2 regions of the Streptomyces sp. NBC_01474 genome follow, and region 2 is predicted to be linked to the other one. Evidence: predicted binding sites of a transcription regulator. Region 2 holds the regulator's gene; the other holds the start of a gene.
The links. Region 2 encodes HrcA, which represses chaperone genes, less so after heat shock. Its sites were predicted from a motif close to TTNGCACTCNGNNNNNCNGAGTGCNAA; they were not measured.
Positions count from the first base shown of each region.

Region 1: a site for HrcA is predicted at 1,737-1,763, ahead of groES (co-chaperone GroES). Genes of this name have one in related genera too.

Region 1 is NZ_CP109449.1:4,854,618-4,858,022, reverse strand. Features, by position in the region: gene OG758_RS22125 (polysaccharide deacetylase family protein) at 1-679, shown strand, start outside; gene OG758_RS22120 (polysaccharide deacetylase family protein) at 679-1,692, shown strand; gene groES (co-chaperone GroES) at 1,906-2,214, shown strand; gene groL (chaperonin GroEL) at 2,325-3,405, shown strand, end outside.
Region 2 is NZ_CP109449.1:6,953,793-6,957,197, forward strand. Features, by position in the region: gene OG758_RS31705 (DUF3097 domain-containing protein) at 1-308, opposite strand, end outside; gene OG758_RS31710 (MBL fold metallo-hydrolase) at 344-1,075, opposite strand; gene hrcA (heat-inducible transcriptional repressor HrcA) at 1,197-2,213, shown strand; gene dnaJ (molecular chaperone DnaJ) at 2,214-3,350, shown strand.

The sequences.
Region 1 (3,405 bases), 2.1 Mb from region 2:
GTCGAAGCCGCCGCTCCTCGCGCCGCCCGCGCCCGCGGAGAAGCCCGTGATCAGGGCCCGTAAGGGCTTCGAGGTCGACGGCCAGGAGAACCTGCCGCCCGTCTTCACTACGGTGCCGACCAAGGACAAGGTCGTGTTCCTCACCATCGACGACGGCTCCGAGAAGGACCCGGCGTTCCTGAAGATGATGAGCGACCTGAAGATCCCGTACACCGCCTTCCTCAGCAACTACCTGGTGAAGGACGACTACGGCTACTTCGGGAAGATGCAGTCCCGCGGCGTCACGCTGAACAACCACACGCTGACGCACCCGTATCTGCCCGGTCTGTCCTACGCGGGGCAGAAGCGCGAGATCTGCGGCATGCAGAACATCATGCAGAAGCAGTACGGCGAGCGGCCCGTCCTCTTCCGCCCGCCGTACGGCAACTACAACCGGGACACGCTGCGCGCCGCCAAGTCCTGCGGCATCAAGTACGCGCCGATCTGGAACGAAGAGGTGTACGTCGACCACGTCGAGTGGCGCGAGGAGGACCGGGACCTGCACCCCGGCGACATCATCCTGACCCACTTCCGGGGCCGCGGGGAGTGGAAGGGCACCATGCCCGACATGGTCCGCCTGCTCATGAAGTACGTGACCGACAAGGGGTACGCGGTGGCCCGGCTGGAGGACTACCTGTGATGTCCGTGCGGGCGCGACGGGCCTCCGCGCGCACCGGGCCCAGGCGGCTGCTCGCCGCCGCCCTGGCCGCCGGTGTCCTCGTACCCGCGTTGCTCACCGGGTGTGCCCAGTCCGTGGACCCGATCGAGCGGCTCAGCAGGAAGGCGGCCGAGAAGGTCCGCCACTCGCACGACGCGGCACCGGCGGCCACACCGGCCGTCGGTCCGGCGGGCGGGTCGTGGGGTGTGCTCGGGGCCTGGAAGGCGGGAGCGGGCGGGGGACCGGGGCGCGTCGCGCCTCTTCACGCCCCCGCGCGGCACGGCACAACTCCGCGTGGCGGCCGCGCCCCGGACGCCTACCGCCGCTGGGGACTCTCCGCGCCGCTCGCCCCGGCGCCGAGACCCCCGGCGCGCCACGCGGCCGGGGCGGGACCGGGGCCGCACGCGCTCCCGCCCGTCGTGGACCACGTCCGCACCAAGGACCACGTCGTCTTCCTGACCTTCGACGACGGCGTGGACCGCGACCCTCACTTCGCCGACATGGTCCGCGACCTGCGGCTGCCCGTCAGCGTCTTCCTCACGGACGGTGTCGCGGGCCCCGGCCACGACCACTTCGGCAGGCTGCGGAACTTCGGCGCGGGCGTGCAGAACCAGACCCTGAACCACCACTTCCTGCCCTCGCTCCCGTACGCCGAGCAGCACTCCGAGATCTGCGGCCAGCAGGACCGGCTGAAGAACCGCTTCGGCACCCGCCCCCGACTCCTCCGCCCGCCCTTCGGCGAGTACGACCAGAACACCCTGCGTGCCGCCGCCACCTGCGGGGTCGACGTCGTGGTCCTGTGGCGCGCCTCGGTGGGGAGCGGCGACCTGCGTGACGCGGACGGGGGCCGGCTGCGTCCCGGCGACATCGTCCGGGCCCAGTTCCGTGACGGCGACGACCCGCGCGGGACGACGGTCACCGGGACGACGACGCGGCTGCTGCGCCGTATCCAGGCCCAGGGGTTCACGGTGGGGAGGCTCGAGGACTACCTGTGACGGACGGGCGGGAGGGGCCGCGGGGAAGACTCGCCCTCAGTGAATTGGCACTCCGCTTGACCGAGTGCTAATCGCAGCCATAGTCTCGGCCCTGGCACTCCCCACTGGAGAGTGCCAATAGCGACGGGCAGGTCCGGCACCCGCGACGACGGATCCACCTGGTCGCCACCTCAGACAGTTAACCCCGTGATCTCCGAAGGGGGAGGTCGGATCGTGACGACCACCAGCTCCAAGGTTGCCATCAAGCCGCTCGAGGACCGCATTGTGGTCCAGCCGCTCGACGCCGAGCAGACCACCGCCTCTGGCCTGGTCATCCCGGACACCGCGAAGGAGAAGCCCCAGGAGGGCGTCGTCCTCGCCGTGGGCCCGGGTCGCTTCGAGAACGGCGAGCGCCTGCCGCTCGACGTGCAGGCCGGCGACATCGTGCTGTACAGCAAGTACGGCGGCACCGAGGTGAAGTACAACGGCGAGGAGTACCTCGTCCTCTCGGCTCGCGACGTGCTCGCGATCGTCGAGAAGTAACTCACCCACTGTTTTAGTTCTGCGCCCCTGGCACCCCGCTACTCAGCTGCGACTTTTCTCAGCATGCCGGGCGTCGGGGGCGCAGTTCGTTCGAGAGGACTAACAGCTCCATGGCGAAGATCCTGAAGTTCGACGAGGACGCCCGTCGCGCCCTCGAGCGCGGCGTCAACAAGCTTGCCGACACGGTCAAGGTGACGATCGGTCCCAAGGGCCGCAACGTCGTCATCGACAAGAAGTTCGGCGCTCCCACCATCACCAACGACGGTGTCACGATCGCCCGCGAGGTCGAGCTCGACGACCCGTACGAGAACCTTGGCGCCCAGCTGGTGAAGGAGGTGGCGACCAAGACCAACGACATCGCGGGTGACGGCACCACCACCGCCACCGTGCTCGCCCAGGCCCTGGTCAAGGAAGGCCTGCGCAACGTTGCCGCCGGCGCTTCCCCGGCCGCCCTGAAGAAGGGCATCGACGCCGCGGTCAAGGCCGTGTCCGAGGAGCTCCTCGCGACCGCCCGCCCGATCGAGGACAAGGCCGACATCGCCGCCGTCGCCGGTCTGTCCGCCCAGGACTCGCAGGTCGGCGAGCTTATCGCCGAGGCGATGGACAAGGTCGGCAAGGACGGTGTCATCACCGTCGAGGAGTCCAACACCTTCGGTCTGGAGCTGGACTTCACCGAGGGCATGGCGTTCGACAAGGGCTACCTGTCTCCGTACTTCGTGACGGACCAGGAGCGCATGGAGGCCGTGCTCGAGGACCCGTACATCCTGATCAACCAGGGCAAGATCTCCTCCATCCAGGACATGCTGCCGCTGCTCGAGAAGGTCATCCAGGCCGGTGGCTCCAAGCCGCTGCTGATCATCGCCGAGGACGTCGAGGGCGAGGCCCTGTCGACCCTGGTCGTGAACAAGATCCGCGGCACGTTCAACGCCGTCGCCGTCAAGGCGCCCGGCTTCGGTGACCGCCGCAAGGCGATGCTCGGCGACATGGCCACCCTCACCGGTGCCACCGTCATCGCCGAGGAGGTCGGCCTCAAGCTCGACCAGGCCGGTCTGGACGTGCTCGGCACCGCTCGCCGCGTGACCATCACCAAGGACGACACCACGATCGTCGACGGTGGCGGCGTCAAGGGCGACGTCGAGGGCCGCGTCAACCAGATCAAGGCCGAGATCGAGAACACGGACTCCGACTGGG
Region 2 (3,405 bases):
CCGGGCACCGCGACCGACCCGGAGGCCGTGCGTGTGGGACGTACGGGCGCGGCGGACGCAGGACGTACGAGGGTGACGACCCGGCCCTCGAGCAGGAAGCCGCGCGGCTCCATGGGGAACACCCGGTGCTTGCCGAAGCGGTCCTCCAGGGTCACCGTCGGGCCCTGGGCCGTCTTCTCGCAGCAGATGACCGCCCCGCAGAACCCGGTCGTGACCTCCTCGACCACGAGATCCACGTCCGCCGCCACCTCGGGCGCGGCCTGCTGCTTCTTCCATGGCGGGGTGAAGTCGGGGGAGTACTGGCGCATTCGAACGACGATAGGAAGAAGGTGCGGTCCGAGGGTCACGACACGCCGAAACGCGCCGCCAGCGCGGCACGCTGCGCACGGACAAACTCCGCATTCACCGCAGCTCCGTGCCCGGGGACGTACACGGCATCTTCACCGCCCAGTTCCAGCAGCCGGTCCAGGGCGGCCGGCCAGCGGCTCGGCACCGCGTCACGGCCCGCCTGCGGCTCGCCCGACTCCTCGACCAGATCGCCGCAGAAGACGACCTCGGGCGTGCCCGGTACCAGGACCGCCAGGTCGTGCCCGCTGTGCGCCGGGCCCATGTTCGCGAGCAGCACCTGGAGCCCGCCGCCCAGATCGAGCGTCCACTCCCCGCACACCCGGTGGTGCGGCACGACGAGCACGTCAGCGGCCTCGGCCGCCTCCTCGTGCGGCACGCCGTGCGCCACCGCGGACGCCCGCAGCTCGTCACGGCCCCGCGTGAACACCGTGTCGATGCCCGCGGCGCCGTACACCTCGACACCGGCGAACGCCGCCGTGCCGAGAACGTGATCGAAATGGGGGTGCGTCAGCGCGATATGCGTCACGCGCGCGTGCGGGCCGATGAGGCGCCGGGTGTCCGCCCGCAGCGCCGCACCCTCACGAAGTGATGAACCCGTGTCGACGAGCAACGCCGCCCCGTCGCCCACGACAAGGCCCGTCGTGCAGTCCCAGCCCGGCAGCCGGACCCGCCCCGCCCGAGCGGACAGCTCCTCCCAGCCCACCGCATTCCAGTCCAGGTCGTCCATGGGGCCGACGCTAGCGCCCTTGCCGGGCCCGTACCCACCGGCCGTACACTGACTCGGAGACCATTGGCACTCGGCCGCACCGAGTGCCAGCCGCGGACGACACAGCTGGAGGTGCGCGCGAATGCTCAGTGAACGCAGGCTCGAAGTGCTGCGCGCCATCGTCCAGGACTACGTGGGGACCGAGGAGCCGGTCGGCTCCAAGGCGCTCACCGAGCGGCACAGCCTCGGCGTCTCACCGGCGACGGTGCGCAACGACATGGCGGCGCTCGAGGAGGAGGGCTTCATCGCCCAGCCCCACACGAGCGCCGGGCGGATCCCGACCGACAAGGGCTACCGCCTGTTCGTGGACAAGCTGACGGCGGTCAAGCCGATGACGGGGCCCGAGCGCCGCGCCATCCAGAACTTCCTCGACGGCGCCGTCGACCTCGACGACGTCGTCGGCCGGACCGTGCGGCTGCTCGCGCAGCTGACGCGGCAGGTCGCCGTGGTGCAGTACCCGTCCCTGACGCGGTCCACCGTGCGCCACGTGGAACTGCTCTCGCTCGCCGCCGCCCGCCTGATGCTCGTACTGATCACGGACACGGGGCGGGTCGAGCAGCGGATGATCGACTGCCCGGCGCCGTTCGGCGAGACCTCTCTCGCCGATCTACGGGCCCGGCTCAACAGCAGGGTCGCGGGACGCCGCTTCGCGGACGTGCCGCAGCTGGTGCAGGACCTGCCGGAGTCCTTCGACACGGAGGACCGCGGCACGGTCGCGACGGTGCTCTCCACTTTGCTGGAGACGCTCGTCGAAGAGACCGAGGAGCGGCTGATGATCGGCGGCACCGCCAATCTCACCCGCTTCGGACATGACTTTCCCCTCACCATCCGGCCCGTGCTGGAGGCACTGGAGGAGCAGGTCGTGCTCCTCAAGCTCCTTGGTGAGGTCAACGATTCGGGCATGGCCGTACGGATCGGTCATGAGAACGCCCATGAGGGACTCAGCTCAACCTCCGTGGTCTCGGTCGGCTACGGTTCGGGCAGCGAGGCAGTCGCCAAGCTCGGCGTGGTCGGACCGACCCGCATGGACTATCCGGGAACGATGGGAGCAGTACGCGCAGTGGCACGTTACGTCGGACAGATCCTGGCGGAGTCGTAAGTGGCCACGGACTACTACGCCGTACTCGGCGTGCGCCGCGACGCCTCCCAGGACGAGATCAAGAAGGCCTTCCGCAGGCTGGCCCGTGAGCTTCACCCGGACGTCAATCCGGACCCGAAGACACAGGAGCGGTTCAAGGAGATCAACGCCGCCTACGAGGTGTTGTCGGACCCGCAGAAGAAGCAGGTCTACGACCTCGGGGGCGACCCCCTCTCGCAGGCGGGCGGAGGCGGGGCCGGTGGCTTCGGCGCCGGCGGCTTCGGGAACTTCTCCGACATCATGGACGCGTTCTTCGGAACGGCGTCCCAGCGTGGTCCCCGGTCGCGCACACGCCGCGGCCAGGACGCCATGATCCGGCTCGAGATCGAGCTGGACGAGGCCGCCTTCGGGACCACCAAGGACATCCAGGTCGACACGGCCATCGTCTGTACGACCTGCAGCGGCGAGGGTGCCGCGCCCGGCACGTCCGCGCAGACCTGTGACATGTGCCGCGGCCGCGGCGAGGTGTCCCAGGTCACGCGGTCCTTCCTGGGCCAGGTCATGACCTCGCGGCCGTGCCCGCAGTGCCAGGGCTTCGGCACGGTCGTGCCGACGCCGTGCCCGGAGTGCGCCGGCGACGGCCGCATCCGCTCGCGGCGCACGCTCACCGTGAAGATCCCGGCCGGCGTCGACAACGGCACGCGGATCCAGCTCGCGGGCGAGGGCGAGGTCGGCCCCGGCGGCGGTCCCGCCGGTGACCTGTACGTCGAGATCCACGAGCTGCCGCACCCCGTCTTCCAGCGGCGCGGCGACGATCTGCACTGCACCGTCACCATCCCGATGACGGCCGCGGCGCTCGGCACCAAGGTGCCGCTCGAGACGCTCGACGGCCTGGAGGAGATCGACATCCGGCCGGGCACGCAGTCCGGTCAGTCGGTCCCGCTGCACGGGCGCGGCATCACGCACCTGCGCGGCGGCGGCCGCGGCGACCTCATCGTGCACGTGGAGGTCCTGACGCCGACGAAGCTGGACGCCGAGCAGGAGCGGGTGCTGCGTGAGCTGTCGAAGTTGCGCGGCGAGGAACGTCCCACGGGGCAGTTCCAGCCCGGCCAGCAGGGGCTGTTCTCGCGGCTCAAGGACGCGTTCAACGGGCGCTGACCGAGCCCGGCGTACACAAGAAGCAGGGACCACGTCCCCCGCATCACGCGTGGCA